2 linked regions of the Tautonia rosea genome follow. The protein of the gene in region 1 interacts with the protein of each later gene in a pairwise test. Links are inferred from orthologs where the notes say so. Each region holds a gene or a part of one and is shown in the gene's direction. Other genes may lie near its edges.

The links.
Region 2: the proteins of eno (region 1) and rpe interact in binary tests that used the Escherichia coli proteins (3 or more experiments, as listed by UniProt). The link is inferred for Tautonia rosea from one-to-one orthologs.

The regions. Positions count from the first base shown.
Region 1 is NZ_JABBYO010000008.1:179,816-196,040, reverse strand. Bases 7,403-10,391 are described here. They hold eno (phosphopyruvate hydratase), read left to right. Parts: upstream 7,403-8,243; coding sequence 8,244-9,539; downstream 9,540-10,391. Other genes in these bases: HG800_RS15750 (Uma2 family endonuclease), read left to right, coding at 9,661-10,275. Also shown: HG800_RS15790 (DUF1565 domain-containing protein), read left to right, coding at 112-1,338; HG800_RS15785 (hypothetical protein), read left to right, coding at 1,953-2,297; HG800_RS15780 (hypothetical protein), read left to right, coding at 2,799-3,278; HG800_RS15775 (hypothetical protein), read left to right, coding at 3,519-4,112; HG800_RS15770 (hypothetical protein), read right to left, coding at 4,414-5,430; HG800_RS15765 (DUF2200 domain-containing protein), read left to right, coding at 6,031-6,381; HG800_RS15760 (metallophosphoesterase family protein), read left to right, coding at 6,483-7,394; HG800_RS15745 (glycosyltransferase family 2 protein), read left to right, coding at 10,546-12,258; HG800_RS15740 (protein kinase domain-containing protein), read left to right, coding at 12,491-14,200; HG800_RS15735 (prenyltransferase/squalene oxidase repeat-containing protein), read right to left, coding at 14,218-15,294; HG800_RS15730 (DUF6768 family protein), read right to left, coding at 15,291-15,695; HG800_RS15725 (RNA polymerase sigma factor), read right to left, coding at 15,692-16,225. UniProt on the Escherichia coli protein: Catalyzes the reversible conversion of 2-phosphoglycerate (2-PG) into phosphoenolpyruvate (PEP). It is essential for the degradation of carbohydrates via glycolysis.
Region 2 is NZ_JABBYO010000002.1:527,834-537,711, forward strand. The notes cover bases 6,998-9,878. They hold rpe (ribulose-phosphate 3-epimerase), read left to right. Parts: upstream 6,998-8,003; coding sequence 8,004-8,753; downstream 8,754-9,878. Other genes in these bases: HG800_RS05005 (phosphoglycerate kinase), read left to right, coding at 6,998-7,433; HG800_RS27925 (hypothetical protein), read left to right, coding at 7,467-7,592; HG800_RS05015 (histidine phosphatase family protein), read left to right, coding at 8,750-9,340; accD (acetyl-CoA carboxylase, carboxyltransferase subunit beta), read left to right, coding at 9,411-9,878. In the rest of the region: HG800_RS04980 (hypothetical protein), read left to right, coding at 1-1,155; HG800_RS04985 (hypothetical protein), read left to right, coding at 1,407-2,507; HG800_RS04990 (hypothetical protein), read left to right, coding at 2,673-4,073; HG800_RS04995 (hypothetical protein), read left to right, coding at 4,188-4,754; gap (type I glyceraldehyde-3-phosphate dehydrogenase), read left to right, coding at 5,035-6,042; more of HG800_RS05005, read left to right, coding at 6,237-6,997. UniProt on the Escherichia coli protein: Catalyzes the reversible epimerization of D-ribulose 5-phosphate to D-xylulose 5-phosphate.

The DNA.
Region 1 (16,225 bases):
CCGGTCTACAAGGAGAGGGATTCCCGGGCGAATCGGCTCAAGGAGGTGGGGTCGACCGGATGCGGCGCAGTTGACGCCCATCCGGGCCTCTGGATTCGAAGGAGGTGTACCATGCGTTGGACCCATACTCACATCGCTCGGCGATCCTGGATCATTGGCGTTCTCGGTCTCGCCAGCGGCCTGGGGGTGTTCCTGATGGGGACACGGCCAGTGGAGGCAGGGCCGAGGAAGATCATTGTGGATGCCGTGAGGGGCAACGACGTGTTCGGGAGGGGAACGCGAGGACGACCGTACAAGACGATCACCGTGGGGCTCAATGCGGCTCGGCCCGGCGATACCGTGTTCGTGCAGCTTGGTTTGTACGACGCGAGCAACGGTGAGAAGTTCCCGATCCGGATGAAGCCAGGCGTGGCGCTCAAAGGGCAGAAGTGGCCTCCTGGCCGGGGGAGGTTCCCCTTCCGGGAGGGGATCGTTGGACCCGATGGCGGCCTGCACACGGAGCCGATGATCCAGGGAGGTGATTATGTGGACGTGCCCTTTGGTGACGGACTGACGACCGAGCGGTTCGTCACTATCATGGGGGCGGATGAGGCAACAATTGCAAACTTCGTGATTTTTGTGGGAGGAGTGGAGGTTCCGGCACACACCGGGACCGGAATCCTTTGCGACGCGACCTCGCCGAAGATCCTCTCGAACACGTTCCGGGCGTTCCGGCCGGTGATGGAGCACGAGGGGATCATGATCCTCGGCAGCGGGGCTCCTGAGATCCGGCAAAACCTGTTCAAGGGGAACATGGACTGGGGGATCACCACCCACGGGGAGAGCGCGCCGCAGATTACTGACAACCGATTCGCGACGAATGACGGCGGAATCGACACGACACGACACTCGACCGCGTTGATCCGCGACAACGTGTTCACATGCCGAGGCACGGGAATCAGCGCGAGAGAGCAGTCGACGCCGGCGATCGAATCGAACACGATTCGCGGCCACGAGAGTTACGGGATTTTTTGCGGTCAGGAGGCTGCGCCGGTCATCCGGAACAACGTCATTGAGCGCAATGGGACCGGCATTGATCCGATTGCCGGGCCGCTCGGCGGGGTGGTGATTTTTCTCGACGCACAGCCTGACCTTGGCGGCGGCGACGGCGTGCCGGGAGGGAACGTTCTGCGCGAGAATAATGCCAGGGATGTCGTGAATTTCTCTCCCAACACGATCTGGGCGTTGGGGAACACCTGGACCCACTCGGCAGCGACGCCCCACCTCATCGACGACCTTGATGTGTTCGACGATGATGAGAATCCGACGTCCGGGCCGGTGATCTTTGCGATTGATTGAGGGGGGTAGGCCTTTTGAGCAACCCATCAACGGGCGTTGTGGGTGGGTCGGTGGAATGTTCTCCCGAGTCAACCCACACGCCCAGCTTTGGGGAGTGAGGGGGGGCGGAACGGCCTCGGGAACCTGGTGGAGACGATTTGCACGACCCGCGAATCAACGGGCTGCGCGAACGGTGAACGAGACGCCCGCGATCCCATTCTTCGAGGACCCCACCGGGTCCGACTCGGATTTGGTACATCGCGGAGCGGTGCGATGGCGTCGAGGAACGCTTTGGGGTTTGCGGGGATGTCCTTGTGCAGGAGTGTTTTCCTGTTAGAGTCGAGGGTGCAGAGGATGATCGTCCTTGCATGCAGGTCGACGCGGCAGTAGGTTCGATGGTCGTCCTGGGCGGCTCTCATCATGGTGCTCCTTGGGGATGCGACCGATTCCGTTGGCACGCGATGCGGTGCTCGGAATCGGTCGCTGACAGCGAGAAGGCCGGAATGAGTCTCCCGCGGTTGCAGCGGACACCGGCCGCCGCGATCGGTTTCCGGCGACATCCAGGCCATCGGTCGGCGGCCGGGTGCGCCGACCCTTCATGTGAGGCGACGGGGCGGCCGTCCGGAGCACGAAGTGTGCATCAGCGCGAACTTATCGAATGGTTGGCCAACGTGCTCAAGAATCTCGTCGTCGCGATCATCCAAGGTGATCGAAGTGCGGTGGGGTTCGTGCTGATCAGCGTCCCGGTCATCTTGATCGGTCTCTGGGCGTGCTCCCGACACAGACATTGGTTCGCCGGTATGAGGCGAGGAGTCTCTTTGCAAGTCGAGGAGGCTCCCCAGGAGCAGTGGTCTCCCCCATCTCCTGAGGAAGTGGCCCGCATCGTGGGTGGCAAGCCGCTCGTCACGTCGCGAGGGGAAGTCCCTCGCGCCTCACCTCACGTGGAAGCGAACCCGGCCCGCCGCGACGGTTTCGAGTAACATGGGGCTTACCCTCGGTGGTGGGGCCGCGGAGCTTGGGCGTGAGGCGGTAGGGGGTGCAATCACTGGCCTCGGGTGGCGAAAATCTTGTTGCGTACCGGTCTGTTCGGCGAGCACGCTTGCGTGGTCCGTCGAGCGGGGAGGGGATCATGAGAGGCTTTGCACGCGCCTGGCGAGTGCGCTGCACGAGATGCGGTCGGACCCGGGATTCGGCCGAGGTCGGCATCATCCGCATCGGTGCGCGGTCGCGGGGTAAGACGACCGTCGGGTGGTGCTCCGCCTGCCGCCGATTCCGATTCATCGCGATCGAGCACGAGCCCCCCCAAGCCGGCAAGCCCGCGGCTCAGTCCGGAGATGACCTCTATGACGGCGAGCTCGACACCTTACCTCGCGCGGCCGCGGACCCAGCTGCCGCGTGGGCTTTTCTGCGATCATCAAGCCTTCGCTCGGCGGTCCGGTCTACTGAGCCTGGGTGTGAGGCGGCTTGTGGGGGCCACATCCGTGAGTATGGACGCTAGCCTCGGGGTCGTTGTCCCGACCTCCCATCTCAACAACGCGCTTGACGCGATTCGCTCGCTGGCATCCGAGATGCCTCGCGAGGATGGAGACATCGCTCTCTTCTGGATCCGGATCCCAAAGGATGAGGAGCGATCGAGGTATTTCTCTCATCGATCGCGGTACTGGCAGGCCGAGATCGTCGTTGAGCAAGGCGCCGAGTTCTCCGAGATTACGTTCTCTTGCCCCACGAATGACGATGGCATGGAACTCGTCGTGGACGACTCGCCGATCTTGGCGAAAATCTCTCAGGCGCTCTCTTCACATCGCTTGGTAGGAGGCTATCTTTGCTCGGATGGCGAACGACTGTTGCTCACCAAACGGTTGAAGCCCAGCAAGGCCCGTGTTGATTGGGATTCGATCCCCTACGGTGCGGAGGGAGTCGAGCAACTCGCGGCCTTGTGTACGAAGGGGAAGCATCAATGAAAGAGGCGGGATGTTGGGCCGGGCGGACAAGACGCACTGGTGGCCTTCCCCCCGATGTCACCAGTCGATCGAAGGCACTTGCGAGCGAGCCGCCGGTGGCATCCGATTGAACCGGCCGCCTTACCTCGCACTACAGCGGAACCGGCCCACCGTGACGCTTTCGAGTAACATGGGGTGTGTGCTCGGCGGGGTGGTCTGCGGAGCATGGGCGTGAGGCGGCAAGGGAGTCTCGGTTCAGCGATGAGCATCGACGTAAGTCGTGTCTATATCTTCCCGATTGAGCGGCTTGCCGATGCATTTGCTGCGGCCGCCGAGATCGCACCTCGACCGCGAGAGCCCCGGGATTTCACGATCGCCCTGCCCAACGGGACCTCGATCCGCTTCCCATTCGCCCCGAGAGGCAATCCGCCCTATGCGTTGGAGTTGGACGATTTCAACTCCTTCGAGTACCGATTCCGAGCCTCGGGAGACGACATCGAGGAGTATGTTCGCGAGAATCCCGAGCCACCGTTCGTCCTCAAGCGGCTCAAGGGAGGCGGCCTCCGGGGGATCTTCGAACTGATCTTGCTCGTGTCGGTGGAGCCGCCTTACGCCTCGTTTTCGTTCAACACGCGATGCACGTCCGACTGCGATGTCCTTGGTCTCCGCTCGGTCTGCGAGGTCCTCGACTTCATAGGCCGCTGCGCCGAGGGGCTCGTGACGTACGAGATGGTGATGGGCGATCGCAAGATCGTTGAGCCCTTTGACGAAGATTTGCCGCCGGAAGTTGGTGTCGGAGACGAATCGGAGCTGGCCAGCATCGTCGCCTATGTGCGTCGTCTGGAAGGCGCATAACCGCGCTCAAGGCCTTTGTTGTCATGAGCGCACTTTAGGACGGGCCTTGGCAGAGGGAAGGGGTCCTGACCGGGGTCGGGGTAGGGCGCGGCGCGACGGATCGGACCGGGAGGTAGTCGGCGCGGGGAGGGTCGGGTGGATGAGTCGCGATGCATAGGGGCATCGGCTCGCAAACCGCGCTCGGGGGTCGGCACGCGGGCGGCGATCGGCGTCGTTGGCTCGTGGTGGGGGCTCGGGGGGAGATGGTCCCGACGAGCCCGGCCTGGTCCATCCCCCGGCCTCCGTATTGCCGAGGACCGTGCTAACCCTGCCAGGGCGATCCCAGCGCCAATTCATCACCGAAGAGGAACTGGGAGATCGCTCGCAAGATCTTCGACTCGTTGCTTGGCCGCCTGGGTCGGGCTTCGAATTGCACCTCCCTCAGTCCTTCCAGGTATTGTTGCGGGGATGGGTCTGGCATCCCGGTGCGGTCGGGGATGAAGTAAAGTTCGTGCCAGGAGAACTTCGGCTTGTACCCGAAGAAGAATAAGCCCAAGAGTTCTCGAGTGAACACGCGTGGTCCCCACGGCTCGAAGAACATCAACCTGTGCTCGTTGAAGAATTGTTTCCAGACGTCGTCGCACATTTGCGATCGTCCATGTCGATTGATGACCTGCTGTTGGGCTTTGCTTGAATATTTTGAGAACAGTTTCTTCCAGTCCACTTGTTCCTCGGAGGTCAAGCCGAGCCTGAAGATCTGACCTGAGGTGATCCCCCCGAGGATCAATGCGTCATTGAGGATGGGTGTCCAGTTTTTTTCGCTCAGGATACTCCCCCCCAGGGTGACCGGGGAGGCGAGCCGCGCGGCGGTCTTCTGCTTCAGTTCATCCCGCTCCTGTTGCAGTTCCGGGGTGTTCGCCGAGCGTTCGAGAAACCTCGGATTCAAGACCCCAGCACCATCCTTCGGGAACCTGGCCCGTACGGCCCGCGTCTGCTGCTCGTTCTGAACGATTTTCTCCGTCACCCGGTCCTGGATCCCGTTCGCCCCGGTCACCCCGAAGTTCTTGATGAGTGCGATGTTCATGCGGATTCCTGTTCCGCCCAGGATCGTCATCTTCAGCTTGTTGGTGGCGGTGGCGGCGTAGAGGTTCCACGCGGCCTCGATGTACTCCTCCATCTTCTCGTCATCGTTCCAGCTCCCCGGATTCCAATTGCCGACCCAGGCGTTGTCGTCTCGATACTGCTGCTTGAGATCGTCCAACTGAGCCTTGAAGTTCTCCTCGGAAAGCATGTGCTCGCTCCGGTTGTTGGGCGTCTCATCCGAGGTTCGCCGATGCACTGCGGATCCATCGCGGTTGCAAGCCGAGGGGTGAGAGGAGGCCTCGACTCGGAGACGGGGTCGTCCGCAGTTGGGTTCGCGGATTGGCTCAAACGGGTGGCGACCGGGCCTGGGCAGGCGGTTCGTTGGGGTTGGCCATCCTGGCCGAGACGCCGATCGGTGGTCACCGTCTGGTGAACGACACTCACGTCCCGTGAAGGCGGCTGAACGCCATCCTGTTCGGTATGCTAACCCCGTCTCCGAGTCGAATCCAGACCCGGCTCGCCGGGACCAGCCTGTCAGGACGGGACCAGGAGACGCGGACGGCTGAATTTTTCCTGCAAGGGAGTCCGCCGAGTGGCCAGGATAGCGCGTGGAGCAAGTTGGATCACGCGTTCACATGCGAGTATGAATCGTCTTCAGGAGAGGGGGGCGTCGGTCATGAGGAATCGACCTCGAAGGAAGTTCAAGCCCAAATGTCATCCTCTCATGCCTTACGCGGTGGAAACTTCTCGATGGAGCATTGATTGGCAGGAACGGATCAGGGACCATTCCCAATTCGAGGGAGAAGGGCCCGGAACGCTGATGTTCGTCATGGAATGAATGCAAAGGAGATTACAGATGTCAGCACATCGAATCTTTGCGATGCCGTTTGCGGGGGTGTATCCCCGGTATGTTGAGAAGGCCATGCGCAAGGGACGCACGAAGGAGGAGGTCGACCAGATCATCTGCTGGCTGACCGGCTATGACGAGGCGGGGCTCCTCCAACAGCTTGAACAGAAGACGGATTTCGAAACGTTCTTTGCTCAGGCGCCGGCGATGAATCCCAATCGTGCGCTCATCAAAGGGGTGATCTGCGGCGTCCGCGTTGAAGAGGTGGAGGATCCGTTGATGCAGGCGATTCGCCAACTGGATAAGCTCGTGGATGAGCTGGCCAAGGGAAAGGCGATGGAGAAGATCCTTCGCGCGTGAGGATTGCGGTGAGCGGAGCGAGGAGGGCGCGGCGCGTTGCGAAAGGGGGGGAGGCTCCGAATGAGTGAACCGACAGGTGACGATTCGAGGAGGAGCAAACGATGCCGATTCATGTGCAAGCGTTGTCCCGCAGAGGGTTTCTGGCGGGCAGCGCGGCGGCGGTGGCCGGATTGGCGGTGGGGAGAGGGGCCATTGGGGCGGAGTGGGACGCGAATCGGTTTGCGTTGCTGTCGGATACGCACATCCCGAGTCGGCCGGAGATCGAGGCCCGAGGGGTGAACATGACCCGTAACCTGCAGCGGGTGGTGGGCCAGTTGCTCGCGCTGGAGCGGAAACCGGCGGGGGTGATCCTCAACGGCGATTGCGCTTACCTGAAGGGGTTGCCCGAGGATTACGCGAATCTGGCCCGGTGCGTCGAGCCGATGGCCGGAGGTGGGCTGGACCTGCACATGACGATGGGGAACCACGATGATCGAGGCCCCCTGTACGATGCCCTGGTCATGCAGCGCCCGGACACGGTGGTGGTCGAGTCGAAGCATGTGAGCATCATCGAATCGCAGCACGCCAATCTGTTCTTGCTCGACACGCTGACCGAGGTGGACGTGGTGACGGGGGAGCTGGGGCAGGAGCAGCTGGCGTGGTTGGCCGAGGAACTGGATCGGCGGAGCGAGAAACCGGCGATCCTCTTTGCGCACCATAACCCGCAGTTTACGCCGCCGGAGGAAGGAACACGGTGGTCGGGCATTCAGGATACGGCGGCCTTTTTTGAGCTGATCGCGGCGAGGCCGCAGGTCAAGGCGTATGTGTACGGGCATACGCATCGGTGGTCGATCGGGCGGAGGGACGGGCTGTACCTCATCAACCTGCCGCCGGTGGCGTATCTGTTCGAGGACGGGTTGCCGAACGGTTGGGTTGATGCGCACCTGAGGGCCGGAGGGATGACGCTGGAGTTGCGGGCGATCGACCCGAACCACCCGCAGCACGGTCAGCGGGTGGCCCTGGAGTGGGCGTGAGGGGCGAGGGAGCGGGATCGCGTTGTTGAATTTTCGAGAGGGTCAAGACGGCGGGGTGCCGCGCCGATAACTCTAGAGCCCGGCGGCGATGGTTGACGTCGCGACGAGGCGGCATAAAAGCCCGCCCGCCGGGAAAGTCTTGGGGAAGGTGGTCGCGATTGTCTGGTCAATCCGGAGCAGTCGTGACACAATATGCAGCCCGCAGGCGACCGCATGCGGGCCGTGATCTGCATTCGGGTCTCGGCCCGTGTGCGTTCGCAATCGGTTGCGAACGCCCCCAAGAACTGACACCTGGGATGCTCCACCGCGCGGCGGCCCCCGACTCTCGGTCTGGGGACCACTCCCATTGGCCCGCCCAACGAACATCATGCGGGGGGAGGGGGTCGCTTCGCGCATTGAGTTGCTGGAACACCGTCGGGATCGCGGGGGGATGCTGAGCGCCGAGACTTGATCTCGCCCATCAGTTTCGATGGCTCCCCCCCCGCGGGTCCCCGGTGGATTGTTCATGGCAACCCTGTGCCGAGGCTTTCTTCGTCGCGACCGATGCGGAAGGAGCAATCGTTTGGCATCGCGGAGCGGCCGGGGTGGCAGGGGATGACGTGATCTTCCGACCGTTGCAAACCCCAGTCGAATATGGTCTTCGGAACCCGAGGACCGGACGCCCGGTTCCGAATCGAAACGGTGTTTTCCAACGACGGTCCGTCGCTCCGAGAAGGTCCGTCGTCTGTTTCTCTCAAGACTTTTTTTCTCCAGATTTCTTCAACGAGCAAGCACCCGATGAGTACCCATACCCACAACGCGATTCCCGGCATCCGAGGGCAGAACGCGCCGAGCGGCACCGAGCCGGCCATGATCGTGGCGATCAAGGGGCGAGAGATTCTCGACTCGCGAGGCAACCCGACCGTCGAGGTGGACGTGATATTGGCCGACGGCACGCTGGGCCGCGCGGCCGTGCCCTCGGGGGCGAGCACGGGCGAGTTCGAGGCGGTCGAACTGCGAGACGGCGACAAGGGGCGCTATGTGGGCAAGGGGGTCCGCAAGGCGGTCGAGAACGTCAATACGCAGCTTTCGAAGGTGGTGGTCGGGCGGGACGCGGCCGATCAGGTCGGGCTCGACCGGGCGATGATTGCGGCCGACGGGACCGAGAACAAGGGGACCTTCGGCGCGAATGCGATTCTGGGCGTCTCGCTGGCCGCGGCGAAGGCGGCGGCGGCGAGCAAGGGGTTGCCGCTCTATCGCTACATCGGCGGCGCGAATGCTCGGGTCTTGCCGGTGCCGATGGCCAACGTGATCAACGGCGGCAAGCACGCGGACAACAAGATTGATTTTCAGGAATTCATGATCATGCCCGTCGGCGCGAAGAGCTACGCCGAGGGTCTTCGGATGATCGCCGAGGTCTTCCACAGCCTGAAGTCGGTCCTGAAGAAGGCCGGTCACAACACGGCGGTGGGGGATGAGGGCGGATTTGCGCCGGATATCAGCAACGAGGAGGCGATTCCGTTCATCCTCGACGCTGTGAGCAAGGCCGGTTACACCCCCGGCCGCGACAAGGACATCGCCATCGCGCTCGACCCGGCCTGCTCGGAACTGTTCGAGGAAGGGGGGCGCAAGGGATACAAGTTCTGGAAGTCGGCCCCGGACAAGCTGTTCTCAGCCGAGCAGATGATCGAGCTGTTCACCGGCTGGTGCGACAAATACCCGATCGTCTCGATCGAGGACGCACTCGACCAGAACGACTGGGACGGCTACGCCAAGCTGACGGCGGCGCTTGGCAATCGGATTCAGATTGTGGGTGATGATTTCTTCGTCACGAACACGAAGCGGCTGAGCGAGGGGATCGCCAAGCACTGCTGCAACAGCATTTTGATCAAGGTGAACCAGATCGGCACCCTGACCGAGACGCTCGAAGCGGTGGACATGGCGACCCGGGCCGGTTACACGGCGGTGATGTCGCACCGATCGGGCGAGACGGAAGACGCGACGATTGCCGACATTGCCGTGGCAACGAACTGCGGCCAGATCAAGACCGGCTCGGCCAGCCGATCGGACCGGATCGCCAAGTACAACCAGTTGCTCCGGATCGAGGAACAACTGGGAGAGTCGGCCGTCTTCGACCCGACCCCCTTGACCCGACGAGGGGCCTGACCGCCCGCTCGATGAGCCTGATCGGTTAGAATGCGACGGAGGCGACGGCCCGAGGCGAAGGGGTCGTTCGCCTCCGTCAGTCGTTTGCGGTCCCGGTCGGAACCACCAAGGAGCCTGGGTGATGGCGACGCTCGTGCTCGATTCTTACGTTGAAGACCAGATCCTGGAGCAGCGGCGGGCTTCGGGGGGGGATCGGTTCGATGAGGTCTGGGATGGGGTCTATGTGATGTCGCCGCTTGCGAACAACGAACACCAACTGATCGCCACACGGCTTTCAGCGATTCTTCAGGTGAGTTTGAATTTTGGAGCACAGGGATTGGTGTTCGCCGGGGTGAACGTGAGCGATCGGCAGGAGGACTGGACGCAGAATTATCGCTGCCCCGATGTGGCCGTCTTCCTGAACGGGACATCGGCGATCAACCGGGAGACGCACTGGCTTGGGGGGCCGGATTTGGCGGTGGAGGTGGCGAGCCAGGGGGACCGGGCGCGGGAGAAGCTGGCGTTTTATGCGAAGGTGAACACGCGGGAAGTGTTGATTGTGGACCGCGATCCGTGGGTGCTGGAACTGTATCGGTGGGTCGAGGGGACGCTGGGGAAGGTGGGGATGAGCCGTCCGGGGGATCCCGAGCCGATTCGGAGCGAGGTGGTGCCCTTGGCGTTCCGCCTGATCGTTGCCGAGCCGAGGCCGATGATCGAGGTCACCAGGCGAGAGGGGGGAGAATCGTGGCGGGTCTGAGATCCTGAACGCTGGGCAGAATTGGTTTCCAATGGGATGAGATGGCGATCGAATGCCTATTCAGGAGCGACGTTGAGGAACCGAGTCGGAGGATCGGTCTCCATCGACAGACCGATGCCCCGAGAGAAAATGAAGAGGCCTGGCGATTTTGTTTGAAAAAGAGCGATGTTGAACGCGTAGAATCAATCGTGTGAGATTTTGTCGTGTAGGTTCCTTCTGTGAATTGTCGCCGGGCCGAGGTGCTGCCTGGCCTGGAGCGTGGATGCATCAATGGCGAAGCGTGCGAATCCGCGAGTGTCCGATGGTGACGCGACGCTCGATGTGACCCGTGCCGACAACGCAGCCTCGGCGTTTGCGTATGGCGACACGATGCAAGAGGTCGAGTATGGCGAGGCGACGCGGGACGTCGAGTATGGCGAGGCGATGGTGGGCGGAACGTCGTTGCGGGCAGCGCAGCGGGTTGGTACGGAGCAGGAAGGGCAGGAGGCTGCGGGGGCCCGTTGGTATGCGAGGCCAACCTTGCCGCACCGGGTGGGGGTGGTGATCCCGACCCGGAACCGGCCGAACTGGCTGCCGCACATGCTCGGTTCGCTGATGATGCAGACGCATCGGCCGGAACGTATCCTGGTGGTGGACAATGGGGAGGACTCGGCCGAGGAGGTGGTGAGCCGGTATCCGGGGGTGGAGTACCTTCGGGCAGAGGTCGGGTCGGGCTTGAGCGGAAACCCGGCGCGGAATGTCGGGATGCAGGCGATGGCCGATCTACCGTACCTGTGCTTCCTCGACGACGACGATATGATTCCGCCGGATTACCTGGAGGTTTTGCTGGCGACGATCGCGACCGACTGCCGGGCGGCGGCAGCCTATCCTCGGCTGCGGTTTTGCGGGACGCAGCAAGGGACGTGGAGCGTGCCGTACCATCCGGACCTGCTCGGCCGATCGAACCTGGCGGGGGTGCCGGCCCTGATCCGGACCGATGCGCTGTTGCAGGTCGGCGGCTGGCCGGTCTTCGCTGCTGACCCGGACGGCACGATTCCTCACGATGACTGGGCGCTTTGGCGGCGGTTCCGCGACCACGGTTGGCGGATGATTCCCGCGCCGGTGGATTATTTCTACTATCGCCACGACGACGGGGTATGCCACTCGAAGGCCCGCGCCAACCACCAAAGCGAGTGGCGACGGACGATCGACCCGACCAATCTGGTGACGCTGGCGATTCCCTGGTCGGGCCGGGAGCATTTGATCGACGCCATGCTCGACGCCGTGGCGCGGCAGTCGTATCCCGCATCACAGTTGCATTTGCTTTTTTATGATAATTCGGGATCAGAGGCGGTGGGGAAGCGGTTGCGTCGGTGGTTGCTGGAGCAGGACGGGTATGCCGGGCACTCGTATCACCGCGACCCGAGGCCGGCGGTGGCGGGTCTGTCGGCCTCGGAGCTGGCCGATGCTCCGCTGGACGAGGGGGAGCAGGGGCGTCGGCGGCATGGCCGGGCCGTGAATCACCGGGTGGGAGCGATCTGGAACCGGATCGGGCAACTGGCCCGGACGGATCTGGTGTGGTGTCTGGAAGATGATGTGATTCCGCCGCCCGATGCGCTCGATCGGTTGCTCGACCGGATGGGTCCGATGGTTGATGGCGTGACGGCGAACTACCGCTCTCGGGTGGTTCCGGGGTGCAGCGTGGCCTGGCGATACACGAACCTGGAGACGGGGGATCTGGTCCACCTGGAGGGGGGGACGGGCCTGGAGTCGATCGGCGGGACGGGGCTGGGCTGTGCGTTGGTACGTCGCGAGGTGTTTCGTGCCGGTCCCGCACGGTCGGGGGGCGAGGCGGTCGGTTATGATTGCAACCTGTGGCTGGATGTGGCGCGACGGGGCGGAACGGTGTTGATCGACTGGGATTTGCGTTGTGAACATCGGATCGGTCATTGGAAAGGTGAGGAACGAGTCGCAGCCCTCGAACTGCCGAGGGGGGTGGTCTGAGGGATCGGGTCTGCGGTCTTGCCGTGGGGGTTGATGTGACCTCCGGGTATCGGTTGGCGATGATGGGAGTGATGGTCTCATGTCGAGCAACACCCCGAACCCGCACGTTGAGCCAACAGAAGGCGATTCGTCTGCCGCTGGCCGCCGCAAAGGTCCGCCTCCTGCTCCTCCGCGATTTCCCAACCCGGCCCAGTCGACGGCGCCCGGGACCGACGTCGGCGAGACGATGCCGATGTCAACGATTGATGTGAGGAATGCCGTCCGAGGCGACGAGACGATCCGGCTTCAGCCCGACTCGACCCCCGATCCGACTGTTCCGGTGGAGATCGACCGGGTGATCGCGGGCCGGTACTGCCTGGAACGGGAGCTGGGCAGGGGGGGCTTTGGGGTTGTGATGCTGGCGTATGATCGGGAATTGCAGCGTCAGGTGGCGATCAAGATCGCGCGGCGGACCTCGGACCTGAGCATCGACTCGTTGATGGAAGAGGGGCGTAAGGTCGCGCAGCTTGACCACCCGAACATTGTTCCAGTATACGACTGTGGATATTTGGATCAAAAGACCGTTTTTATTGTTTCGAAGTACGTGGACGGGGGGAGTCTTTCGAGCCAGCTTGCCCTGCGACGGCTGCCGATGGAGGAGGTGGTGGCGATTTGCGGGCAGGTGGCCGAGGCGCTGGCCCATGCGCATGAGAAGGGGTTCATCCACCGCGATCTGAAGCCATCGAACATTTTGCTCGACGTGAGAAACAACGCCTATGTGGCCGACTTTGGCCTGGCGCTGCGCACGACCGACCGAAGCGACCAGGACTGCGTGGAAGGGTCGTTGCAGTACATGAGTCCGGAGCAGGTCAGTGGCAAGTCTCGGCTGGTGGATCGGCGGACGGACGTGTTTTCGTTCGGGGTGATTTTATATGAGATGCTGACAGGTCGTCGGCCGTTTCCGGGGCGATCGAGCGCCGAGTACCGTGAGCAGTTGATTCATGATGAACCGCCGCCGCCAGGTCGGCTAGTGCCGGGCCTCTCGCCGTGCCTGGAACGGATCTGCATGAAGGCGATGGCCAAGCATCCAGCCGATCGGTTCGCATCGGCCTGGGAGCTGGCCGAGGAGCTTCGACCGTGTCGATCGGGTCCGAGGCGGCGTAATCGCCGAGCCGGGCGGAACCGATGGGTGGTCCCGGCGGTGCTCATGCTGATTGCGGCGGTGCTGGTGCTGGCCCTGGGGTTGTGGGTGTGGTCGTGGCGGGGGGCGGGGGCTGGGCCGGCGCCGCCGGAGCAGCTTGCGCGAGTGGCCTTGCCGCTCGATCGGGAGGTGGCCGAGTGGGTGCTGTCGCGGGGAGGGGCGGTCGATTTCAACACGCACCCGGCGACGATCACCCGGCTCGACCAGTTGCCGGATCCGTCGGCCACGGCCCCGCTTCGGACCGTGGAACTGATTGGGATCAAGCCGATCAGCGGATCGGAGATGGCGACCCTCTGCGCCTTGCCGAGCCTGACCTATCTGCACCTGGGCGAGGCGGACCTGAGCGATGAAGATCTGATGCTCATCTCCCGGTGTTCCAACTTGCAGATGCTCTGGGTTTGCTGGAGCGATTTGACGGATCGAGGGATCATGCAACTGGGCCGCCTGAAGGAGCTGAGATACCTGGACCTGCGACGGACCCAGCTGACCAACGCCGGGGTGCCGGCGTTGGCCAAACTGCCGAACCTGGAGCACCTGATCCTCTCGGGGACTCAGATCACCGACGGCGGTTTGTCGCCCTTGCAAGGACTGCCGAAGCTTCGGCGGCTCATCCTCAACCAGACGATGCTGACCGACGCCTCGATCGACGACCTGCTGAACTTTCAGGGGCTGACGCGGATCGAACTGAAAGACACGGGCCTGACGGCCGAGGGGGTTGATCGGCTCCGGGCGGGTTTGCCAGGATGCGAGATTGTGCGCTGAGACGGACGAAGGGCCGATCAGCGCTGATAAATCGGCAAATAGCGATATTCGACGGCCAGGGCGAGCACTCCCATCGCCGTGCAGTAGTTGCGGCCCCCGGTGCGGTCGTTGCCGGAGGAGGCGAACCAGGAGCCGTCGGGGTCCTGGCGGTCGAGGAGGATCGGGACGAGCTGGCGGTAGTAGGGGAGGAAGTAGTCGTCGCCGAGTTGAAAGAGGGCCTGGGAGCAGTAGTAGGCTTCGTAGAAGAAGTAGTCGGAGCCCCAACTGGGGGGGTGGCTCATGAGGTAATTGCCACCGGCGAGGGCCTCGGGCGAGGCGTGCTCGCCGCAGAGTTCGAGTGAGAGGATGCCGGTGCCGGTGCGTGGGTTGTTCGGGCCGCCGCGACCGGCCTGGTAGCTGAAGCCTCCGGAGCGGGGCTCGACACAGCGCCGGACGTAGTCGAGGGCGTCGTCGATGGCCTCGGACGGGACGGTGCAGCCGGCGTCTCGGGAGGCTCGGAGCGCGACGACCTGCCAGCCGGAGACGGACAGGTCGCTGTCGTAGCTGCCGGGCTGGTAGCGCCAGCCGCCGGCGTGGTCGGGCGACTTGGGCACGCGTTGGGCGCGGACGATCAGCTCGACGGCCTTCGCCAGGGCGTTGCGGGCGCGGTTGGCGAGATCGGGGTCGGTGGTCATGCCGACGACCTCGGCGAGCATCAAGGTGCTGATGCCGTGGCAGTAGAGCGGGCCGTGGCTGGTGTTCGAGACGAGCATGCCGTCGGGCCGCTGATGGTCGAGGACGTAGGCGATGCCGCGCTCGATGGCGTCGCGGTAGGGGCCGTCGTTTCCTGGCACGTGCCCGCAGGCGAGGAAGGCCATGACGGCCAGCGACGTGACCGAGGTTGCCTTGCCGAAGCCTCCGGATTCCCAGGAGCCGTCGGCCTGCTGGGCACCGGCCAGGTAATCGAGCGCGCGTCGGGCGGCGCGGTCGGTCTCGGCGTTTGAGAAGGAGGTGCGAGGGGCCTCGGGCAGATCCTGGGGGAAGGTGTTTACCGAGGGAGCGATGAGGAGCAGGATCAGCCCGAGAGGAGCGACCGCGGCAGGGAATCGGGTCATGACGGGGGGCCCTGGTGGGAATTCATTTCACTGGCAAGATGGGCGACGGCAAGCTCGATGCGCTTGATCTCCCGGGAGAGGGAATGCCGTTGCATGTCGAGCCAGAACCAGACCTTCAAGGCCAGCGAGACCGCCAGGCCGAGGCCGAAGCCGAGGCCCCAGCGGAGGATCTCGACGACTTCGTCGGTCTGGAAGATCTTGACCGCCGAGACGACGGCCAGGCCGAAGAAGGCGAAGGTCACGACCGAGACGTAGACGTTCAGCCAGCGGCGACGCCCCCGGAAGCTCTCGGTCATCAGTTCCGGGAGCGACGGTTCGCCGAGGCGATCGAACACGGCGCGTTCCTCGGCGGAGAGGGCTTTTCGGATCAGTGTATCGAGTTCGTGGTCCTGAGTCTTCATGGCGATTGCTCCATAAGCCGTTTGAGATGTTGGCGGGCGTGGAAGAGTCGAGACTTGACCGTGCCTTCGGGAATGCGGAGCAACTCCGCGATGTCTCGGACGGAACGGCCATCGGTGTAGGAGAGGGCCAGCAAGAGCCGCTGGTCGCTGGGCAGGTCGTTCAGGGCGTGCCGAAGCTGATCGACGGCGTCGGGCGGCTCTTCGGCCTCGGGAGTTCGGGTCTGGGGATTAGGGTCGATGACCTCGGGATGGGCCTGGAGCCGGTCGTCGAGCGATCGCTGACGTCGGCGACGGCGGAGCCAGTCGACGGCCTTGTGATCGACGATCCGGTAGGCCCAACCTGGGAATCGGGACGGATCGTTCAGTCTCGGCAAGCCTCGGATGATCGCCAGCCAGGCCTCCTGGGCGGCCTCGGCGGCCCCTTCGAGGTGGGCCGTGCGTCGGTAGGCATGGGCGATCAGGCGACGATGCCAGCGGCGGGCCAGGGCCTCGAAGGCATCGACCTCGCCACCTTGAGCGGCCAGCACGAG
Region 2 (9,878 bases), on another replicon or contig:
GTCAGAGACCTGCTCAGCAGCTCCATCGGCCAGATCGCCATGTTTGCAGAATTGCCCGTGGAACTGTTCGCCGATCGGGTTGAACGGCTTGGGGTCCAGCAGTTTCCGACGCTGCTCGCCTACGGAAGCCGGGATGGAGCCCTGGTTCGACTCGGAACACTTGCCGGTCCGACCGACACCGCACAGGTGGCCGCCTGGATCGGTTCAATTGGCCTGATGGGAGGGGGAAGCTCGACAACGAGCAGTGATCCGGAAGTGAGTCAAACGGGCCTGTTTCATCGGGACCCTGGATCGTTTGTGGCTGTTCCCGTGGCGACTCCACAACAGCCGGGCCTGGCTCCCCCTCCTCCGAGCAAACCGCACCCTCCCACCTCGGGAATGATTCCGGTGGGGCAGGCCGGTCCTCCGTCCCTCTCTCCGGTTGTCATGCAGGAGTCGGGGCCTCCGGTCATTGTGCAGCAGCAATCACCGACGATCTACATTCAGCCACAGGCCCCCCGGATCATGCTCGGACAGATGCCTCCTCCAGAAATCACGATCGTGCAGGGGCCTCAGGCCGCCCCAACGATCAACTATGCCGTGGTTGGCGGACAACCGCAGGCGATTCCGAATCTCTTCGCGGTTCCCCAGCCCGATGTTCCGAGCTATGGGGCTCCTTCGCCGCAAGGCCATGCTGCAATGCCCCCCACGGCCTATGCTCCCCCGAATCCCGGTGCGACCATCATGACCGCCGCTCCAATGTCGGGGATGTCCGTCGCCCCTCAGCAATCGGTGGTTGGAACGACGGCCGTGGCCTTTTTGCTTCAGAATCCCGACGTGGTCAACGCGATGATCGGAGCGCTCGGCAAGGGATTTCTCCTGCTCGGAGAGGCTCTGGAGAAGCATGGGTATCCTCGAGTCCGTTTGCCGAGACCGGAGCCGAAGCCCCAGACGGCCGGCACAATGGCTCTCGTTCCTGCGATGTCGCTTCCTGCATCCGCGACAGTTCCGCTCATGACCGTACCGGTCCAGCCCTCCTCGGCTCCGGGAATCATCCCCGCGTCCCCTGTCTACCCGACGGCGGTCCCGTCGCCGCAGTCTGATTCCGGCAGAGGACATCATGGCTGGCCCGCGATCGGACATTCTGAGCAGAAACGACCCTGGTGGAAACGCTAATCGAGGCGATTCCCGCGTCGAAGGGAGCGATGCGATCACTCTCCGCCCATCGCTCCTCTCCGCGTGATCACGTGGAAATCCTCAGGCATTTCGGCCAGTGCGTCGGTCCCAGTCGAAGGGCTAGAGCTCGTTTTTTTGGTTTTTGTGACTAAGACTCGCCATTTCTCAGATGATTTCTAGAGAACGAGGACAACAGGTTCTCAACAGACGTGTGATGCTCGGATTGGTATTTACCCCTTGGAATCAGCACCATGGTTCACCCCATCAATGGCATGCTTCCGGTGCCTTGCACGGCGGAGCATCCGATCGAACAAATGGGCGCTCACGGCCAACTCCGCGCCGGAGCCCTCTCCAGCACCCTCTGGGATCGTCCCAAACGTGGCCCGGTCCACCTGAATGTGGTCTTTCTCGATGGTCACCCGACGGTACAGTCGCTCGTGAAACGGCATGTGCGTGATTGGGAAGACGCGGCAAACGTGAAGTTCAACTTCCTCAGTCGCGATCGGTTCGTTGATGCTCATCTCCGGATCACGATGCCGACAACCCGAATCTTTCAGTCGTACCTCGGGACCGGATCGGTGTTGATCGATCGGCGACTCCCGTCGATGACGCTCGGGTTCACCGACGATGTGCTCGCCAACCCGAACGAGGTCAAACGGCTGATCCTGCACGAGTTCGGGCATGCCCTCGGTCTGATTCACGAGCATCAGAACCCTCGCGGGGGCCTGATCTTCAAGGTTCCCGAGGTCTACGACTATTTCTGGCAGAATCACCGATGGGACCAGCGTACGGTCCGAGAACAGGTCATCCAGCCAACTCGGGTCGAGTTGCTGAAGAATGCCACGCAGTTTGATCCCAAATCGATCATGCTCTATGCGTTCCCGGCCTCAATTCTCGCCGGAGGCCCCGTCTCGACGACCCAGCTTAATCACGAACTGTCGGAAGGGGACCGACGCTACATCGCGTCGATCTACCCGAAGGGTTCGGTGCAACCGCCCCCTTCGATCCCAGCGGAACCGACCGGCTATCTGCCGCTCAACCTCGGCGAACCCTACACCGGTACCTTGCCGATCCGAGGGGCCGAGATCCCCTTCGGTTTCCAGATCGCCTCGCCTGGCCGTTACCTCATGGAAACCTTCACGCCGGCAGGAAGTCGAGAGGAATACTGGGTCCTCACACTCCGAGACGCCCGTCAGCAGGTACTGGCCGATGACCATCACGGCAGCAGTCCGAATGGCCTCAACGCCCTGATTGAACGCGAGCTGACCCCGGGACACTATCGCTTGCACCTCCGACACCGGCTCCGCTCCGGCCTCGGCGCTTATGGGATTCTCGTCCGCAAGGCAGGCTGATCGAGCGGGTGAACGCCCTTTGCCTTGAATTCGCGCCGGCTCAATTTGGCTGCTATACTTGCGTGGTTTGGCCGGCAATGCCTCGTCTTCCTTTGTTGGGAAGAAACTGGAGCGTGCCCACTTGCCAGGTTAAGTACGGTGCCTTCGAACGGGAGGGGGAACACGGTGAATCAACCCGACCCGACGTCCTTCCGGATCGTTCTGGTGATCCTGGTCGCGCTGGCCTCGATGGCGAATGCCAGGGCTCGGGAACAAGGACGCGCGGCCGATCCGAAGCAAGAGTCACTCTCTCCTGACCAGTTTGATCTCATTTGGCGCACGCTCGATGGGATTCAAGATGAATTGAAGTCAGCGGAACCGGACCTGGCCGCCGACGCCTTGCGAGGCCGCTTATTGATCGAAGCGTATCAACTCATCAATAACGTGATGAGAACCGGTCTTTCTGAGCAGCAGCTTCTGCGTTTACCCAATTCGCTGAAACAGGATGCAGGGCGGCTCGTCTCGCTGGTCTTGAGGGATGATTCCCAACCGCCTGAACCTTCTGAGCCCGATCAAGGCCCGTTGCTCATCGACGATCCTTCGGTCCCTGTTCGCCTCCGGCCGTTCCAACCGATTCTCACCGAGGTCCTCACGGATCGATTCGAGCAGCTCAACGCATCGAACCTCGATCAAGCCCGGTTACGGGAAACGCTGGAGCGCGAAGCTATTGCGATGGCTGCGAAGGCGGTCTCCCCCTCAAATGACCCTCGGGATCTCATTTCGGCCGAGCGTGACTACGTCCTCGCGATGGTTGTCGAGAGACTTGGCGGAACCCCTGGGCCGACGGACGACGCGGAACGTGAGGCCGATGTCCTGCTTCAAGACGAGCTTGATTCCCTCTTCGAATTGCTTCGTCGCAAAAACGCCGAATGGAAAATCTCGGGGGAATGGCCCGGCATCAGTGACCGGATCGAGCAGCTTGAGCAGTTCGGGATCGCCCGGCTCGAAGACGTGGTCCACCTCCGAGACCCCGAGGCCTCGATCCCCATTCCGGTCCGAGAGCAGATTCGGGCAATGGCCGAACTGATCGCTCGGGGCATTCCCGTCGCGCTTCTTCCGGAGACGACCCCTCCCCCCGACGAACCGTCCACCCCCAACCAACCGACCGCTCCCGATGGGCCTTCGGCGACGGAGGAGCCTCCCCGCGTCGAGCCGTTCGAGCTGGCCCTGGAACAGTTCCATCGGCTGGCGAGACTGGCCAGGGCTGTCGATCAGGGGCTCATCGTCGCCGGAATTGACCTGCTGACCCGACGCTCGACGCTCCGGAAGTATTTCCGGGAGCACGCGGCGAGGATTTCGGGTCGAACGGCCGAGACACTGCCCTCGGACTTCCTCGAAGCGGTCGATCGGGAAGTTGAGCGGATTTTGGCCGAGCACTCCCGGGCGATTGATCCCGGTCATCCTCCCCTCATCGTGCAGCCCCCCGTGGTCACGGTGCCTCCGATCATCACCGTGCCAACGACGGCTCGGCCCACCCAAGTCAGTGTTCCGAATCGCGTCTCTCGATGGTGCGTTCCCTGGAACTGACGGGGCTTGTTGTCCCTTAAGCCCCAGACTTCCAACCGTTTGGCTCAGAACCTTTTCCCTCGCCTTCCGAGGCGAACGATGGATTCCGGAATTCCTGTCAAGGAGCGAACAACCATGACGGTGTCCTCGATCAATGTCCGGTGCCTGGCCTTGCTCGGGGTCGTCCTCCTGACGCCCCTGCTTGGCCATCGACCCACCGTGGCCGGCGATTTCTTCCGAAAAAAAAGTCAGCTCATCGCCGTACCTGTGGCTCAACCCGTGGCCGCATCCTCGGTCCTCTATGCCTTGCCGGCGCAACCGGCGCAGGTCAGCGTCGTGCAAGTGCCAGCGCAGCAAGCCCTGATTACCGTGCCGGCATTCGGGAACGTGGCCAAATCGGTCACTCAGGGCCAGCAGCAATCACCCCCCGGCCGAGGCGATCCCCCTTCGATCCAGATCACGGTGATCGAGGCCGAACCGGCCAGAACAACCTCAACCCCGCAGGCAGCGCCTTCGGCTCAGACCTCAACGCAGTTGCAAGGGGTTGCTCAACCCCGGGTTCAGTATGTCACCGTGCAATCGCAGTCGGTCACCACGGTTGCCCCGGTCATCTCCCATTCGATTGCGGTGCCGCAGGCAACCCCGGTTCAACTCTATTACGTGCCCGCAACTCCGAGGCGATCCTGGTTCAAGTCTCATTGAGCCTGACGCCTCCCGAGATTCAACAGCTCGATGGTTCGTCGATCGGAGCGAGGCCCCAGTTCCAGGGCCTCGCTCCGATTCCGTTTTGTTCGGAATTCCCGATGCGTTGTCAGGGCTGCGGACTGCTCAGACGCGCGGCTTGGATTGACAGGCCGAAAGCCGAATTTCTATAATCCGCGCCATCAGTCGAAGTCGCTTACGAAATGCTCACTTGCGATCTTCGTCCCCTCGATTTGCACACCCATTTGACGCGTTCCTTAACGACCCGGGGATTCTCTCCATGGCTGTTCGTGTTGGTATTAACGGTTTCGGTCGTATTGGCCGACTGGTTTTCCGCGTGATGGCGGAACGGCCGAACGACTTTGAGATCGTCGCGATCAACGACCTGTCCGACGCCAAGAAACTGGCGAGCCTATTGAAGTACGACAGCGTCCACGGCCGGTTCAGCGGCACGGTCGAGGCCGCTGAGAAGGCGATTGTTGTCAACGGCAAGGAAATCCCGATCCTGGCGGAGAAGGACCCCGCCAATCTGCCCTGGAAATCGCTCAACTGCCAGATCGCCCTGGAGTCGACCGGGTTCTTCACCAACCGGGCCGGCTTGCAGAAGCACATCGACGCTGGAGCTGATCGGGTCGTCCTCAGCGCCCCGGCCAAGGACGCCCTCGACCTGACCGTCGTGCTCGGCGTCAATGACGAACACCTCAAGGCCGACCACCGGATCATCTCCAACGCCTCGTGCACGACCAACTGCCTCGCCCCGCTCGCCAAGGTGCTCAACGACACCTTCGGCATTGAAAAGGGCCTGATGACGACCGTCCACGCCTACACCAACGACCAGCGCGTGGCCGACCAGATCCATAGCGATCCCTACCGCGCCCGGGCCGCCGCGATCAACACGATCCCGACGACCACCGGCGCCGCCAAGGCCGTCGGCGAAGTGATCCCCGAGCTCAAGGGGAAGCTGACCGGCATCTCCCTTCGCGTTCCGGTTCCGACCGGCAGTATCGTTGACCTGACCACCGTTATGAAGCGCGACGTGACGGCTGACGAGGTCAACAACGCCCTGAAGCAAGCCGCGTCCAAGGCTCCATTCAAGGGGATCATCTCCTACGTCACCGATCCGATCGTCTCCAGCGACGTGATCACCGACCCCCACTCCTGCATCTTCGTTCCCGACTGGACCCAGGTCATGCAGGGCAACCTGCTGAAGACCTGCGCCTGGTACGATAACGAGTGGGGCTACTCCTGCCGGACCGCCGAGCTGATCTCGAAGATGGCGGCTCTCTAAGCCGAGCCGTTCGAGTTCTTGCCATCTCGTTTCGTTTCCTTGCTGCGACGCCCGGCCGATCCCACACAAGGGAGGCCGGGCGTTGTCTCATCTGCGTGTTGATGACGTCTCCGACGAGCCGATCTCCCAAGTTGAAGGGAGCCACCGGCCCGATCACCTTGATCCCGCACCGAGAAGGAAAAAGGACAAGCACCTTGGCCAAGCAAACGATCAAGGACCTGGATTTCAAGGGCAAGAAGGCGCTGGTCCGGGTTGATTTCAATGTCCCCCAGACCAAGAACGGCGAGGTCTCCGACGACCGTCGCATTCGATCGGCCCTGCCGACGCTCAATCACATTCTCGACCAGGGGGGCTCACTGATCCTCGTCAGCCACCTCGGCCGCCCCAAGGGGGACCCAGAGGCCGATGCCGCCTTCCGCATGGACAAGGTCGCCGCTCGGCTTCAGGAGTTGATCGGCCGCCCCGTGCAGAAGGCCGACGATACGGTTGGTCCCGACGCCCAGGCCAAATGCGCTGCCTTGAAGCCTGGCGAGATCGTGGTCCTGGAGAATGTCCGCTTCAACAAAGGAGAGAAGAAAGGGGACCCCGAGTTCGCCAAGCAACTCGCCAGCCTGGCCGATTGCTATGTGAACGATGCCTTCGGCACCTGCCACCGTGATGAGGCGTCGATGCTCGCCGTCCCCGAGCAATTTCCGAGCACCCAGAGAGCCATTGGCCTCCTGGTGGAGAAGGAATTGCAAATCCTCGACCAGCTCCTGGGTCAGCCGAAGCCCCCGATGGTCGCCGTGATGGGAGGGGCCAAGGTTTCCGACAAGATCGGCGTGATCGAAAGCCTCCTCAAGAAGGTGGACAAGCTCCTCATCGGTGGCGCGATGACCTACACCTTCCTCAAGGCCCAGGGACACTCGATCGGCAAGAGCCGGTGCGAGGAAGACCGCCTCGACGTGGCCCAGCATCTCTTGAAACTCGGGGGCGACAAGATTGTCCTGCCCCAGGACCACTTGATCACCACCTCGCTCGATCCAATCGAAGCCAAAACGACGGTCGTCGAGGGCTCGGACCTTCCCGAAGGACAGATCGGGATCGACATCGGCCCCAAGACTGCCGAAGCCTACGCCGAGATCATCCGGAACGCCGGAACGGTTGTCTGGAACGGTCCGATGGGCAAGTTCGAGGACGAGCCCTTCCGCAAAGGAACCGTTGCCGTCGCCGAGGCCATGGCCGCCTCTCCCGCGATCACTGCCGTCGGAGGAGGCGAAACGGCCGAGGCCGTGGAACAGTTCGGCCTGGCAGACAAGGTTTCCCACGTCTCTACCGGTGGCGGCGCCTTTCTGGAATCGCTCGAAGGGAAGACCTTCAACTCGCTCCTGGTCATCCCGGATCGCAAGTGACTCGCCAAGAGACTCGACGGGACTCGGGAAGCCGTGTCGCAGCGCGACTTTCCGGGTCCCGATACGGGTCCGCTGGCAATGGTCATGATGCGTCTGACGGTCACTGCATCGTGTGATGGCAAGGTGCTCGATCCGGAGGCATCCCTGGCCCTCACGTAAACTCTGGGACGTCCGCGTTGTCCCTCCGCAGCGAAACCTTCAGGAAATGGCAGGGATTGCGAATTTCGGGCGATCCGACCCCTGCAGGTGTCCGATGGAACCTGAAGGTCACGGACAGACCAATCGGTTACCGACCTCTGCCTTCCACATCGGCACAAGGTGTGCGGACGGAGAAAGCTGGGTCAATTGGGAGCCATCTCTTCCCGGAGAGTCTGATATTCGATCGTTGGGGGTTTGGAGCGAACCGATTGGGGTAGCCGGACGGATTCTCTGGACCTTCGCGATTGGCAGTGGTATAGAGATACGATCGATCCCTGGCTCTCGGAACAGAGCAGGAGGGATCGGTCATCGGACCGGGGTCGGAGCGATCATGCCCTCGCACCGAGACCCGAGGTCACCCGAGGTGATCCGATGCCGAGCGATCGAACCGAGCGACTGCTTGTCTGGGATCGCGCATCCGCGCCCCTGATCACGCCATCGCTCCTGGATTGCGATTTTGCCAGGGTGGGCCAGGAGATCGCCGCCCTTGAGTCGGCCGGCGTGGTCGCGCTCCACCTTGATGTGATGGATGGGCATTTCGTGCCCAACCTGAGCTACGGACCGCCTGTTGTGGCCGACTGGAGGAAGGTGACGGACCTTCCGTTCGATCTTCACCTGATGATGACCAATCCGGCAGCCTATCTCGACGCCTTTGTCAAGGCTGGGGCCGACAGTATCCTGGTCCATGCCGAGGTGCTGGACGCTCCGGCCGACCTCCTCCGAAAAATCCAGGATCATGGCTGTCGGGCCGGTCTGGTGATTAACCCGCCGACTCCCTGGACCGTGGTTGAGCCCTATCTCGACATGCTTGATTCGGTTCTGGTGATGAGTGTGATGCCCGGCTTTGGAGGCCAGAGCTTTCAGGATCATGTCCTGGAAAAAGTCCGGGCGATCCGCCAGGCTCGGCCCAGCCTGCGGATCGCCATCGACGGCGGCATCAATGCCGCAACGGCCGACCGAGCGACCGGAGCCGGTGCGACCCAGCTGGTTGTCGGCTCGGCCACCTATCGACCCGATGGCAACTACGCGGCGTCCCTGGGCGAGGTGGCCGAGGCTGCGCGTCGTGGGCTCGAACGAGGCGGGGGCGTTCCGGGCGGGACGGCAAACCCGTCACTCGAATGACGCAGGTGCTCCTGATCCGACCCGGTGCCACGGTCTACGATGAGCAGAACCGGGTTCAAGGTATCCTCGACGTCCCCCTGAGCGATCGCGGCCGCGCCGAGGTCGCTGAACTGGCCGATCGACTTTCGGGAAACGGAGTGGCCATCTCCGCGCTCTATTGCGGCCCTGGAGAAAGCGTGGTGCGAACCGCCGAGACGGTGGGTCGTGCCCTGGGGCTTCGGGTTCGTCGGCTCGACGAGCTTCGAAACCTCGACCAGGGACTCTGGCAAGGCCTGCAAATCGACGAAATCCGCCGACGGAATTTGAAGCTGTTTCGGCAGTGGCAGGAGGACCCCCGTACCGTTTGCCCTCCCCAGGGCGAGCCGGTGGAAACGGCGCTGGCCCGGATCACCTCGGCGCTTCGGCCGATCCTCCGCAAACACCGCGATGAAGCCATCGGCCTGGTCGTGGCCGAGCCGATCGCTCGGCTTGTCTCCTGCTTTCTGAGGCGCGATGAGAGCGTCCTCTTGCTCGAACCGGTTCCGACAGGCGACTTTGAACGGATCGAAGTCGTTGCCGAGGGCCGACACGATCGCTCACCCCCCTGAGTCGCGGCGGCCCTGGTGATTCCGAGAGGGTCCCGACTTCACCGTTCCCCTTCCCTCGAGCCCGAGATTGATGGAACAGCTCACCACCCCTCAAGCCGATGTCCGGAGCCCCAGTCCGGCCGTCGCCCCCACCGGAGCGACTCCGCCCATGGCCTCCAAGCGAACTTCCCCGCCTGATGCCGTCTCCATGCCCTCGGTCAGCAAAAAGGTCCCCGAAGGGGTCTGGATGCGCTGCGACGGCTGTTCGGCGACGCTCTTCCGGAAGGAAGTCGAGCGCAATCGTAACGTCTGTCCCCAATGCAACTATCACTTCACCCGATCCGCTCGCGATCGGATCGCCGACTTGCTCGACACCGATACCTTTGAAGAATGGTTCGCCGACCTTCGCCCAGGCGACCCCCTAGGCTTCAATGACCGCCGGCCTTACCCCACCCGCGTTGAGGCCGAGCAGCGCCGAACGGGTCTGACCGAGGCTGCCGTGGTCGGTCAGGGGTTCATCAAGGGGATCCGGACCGTCTTCGGGATCACGGATTCCGGC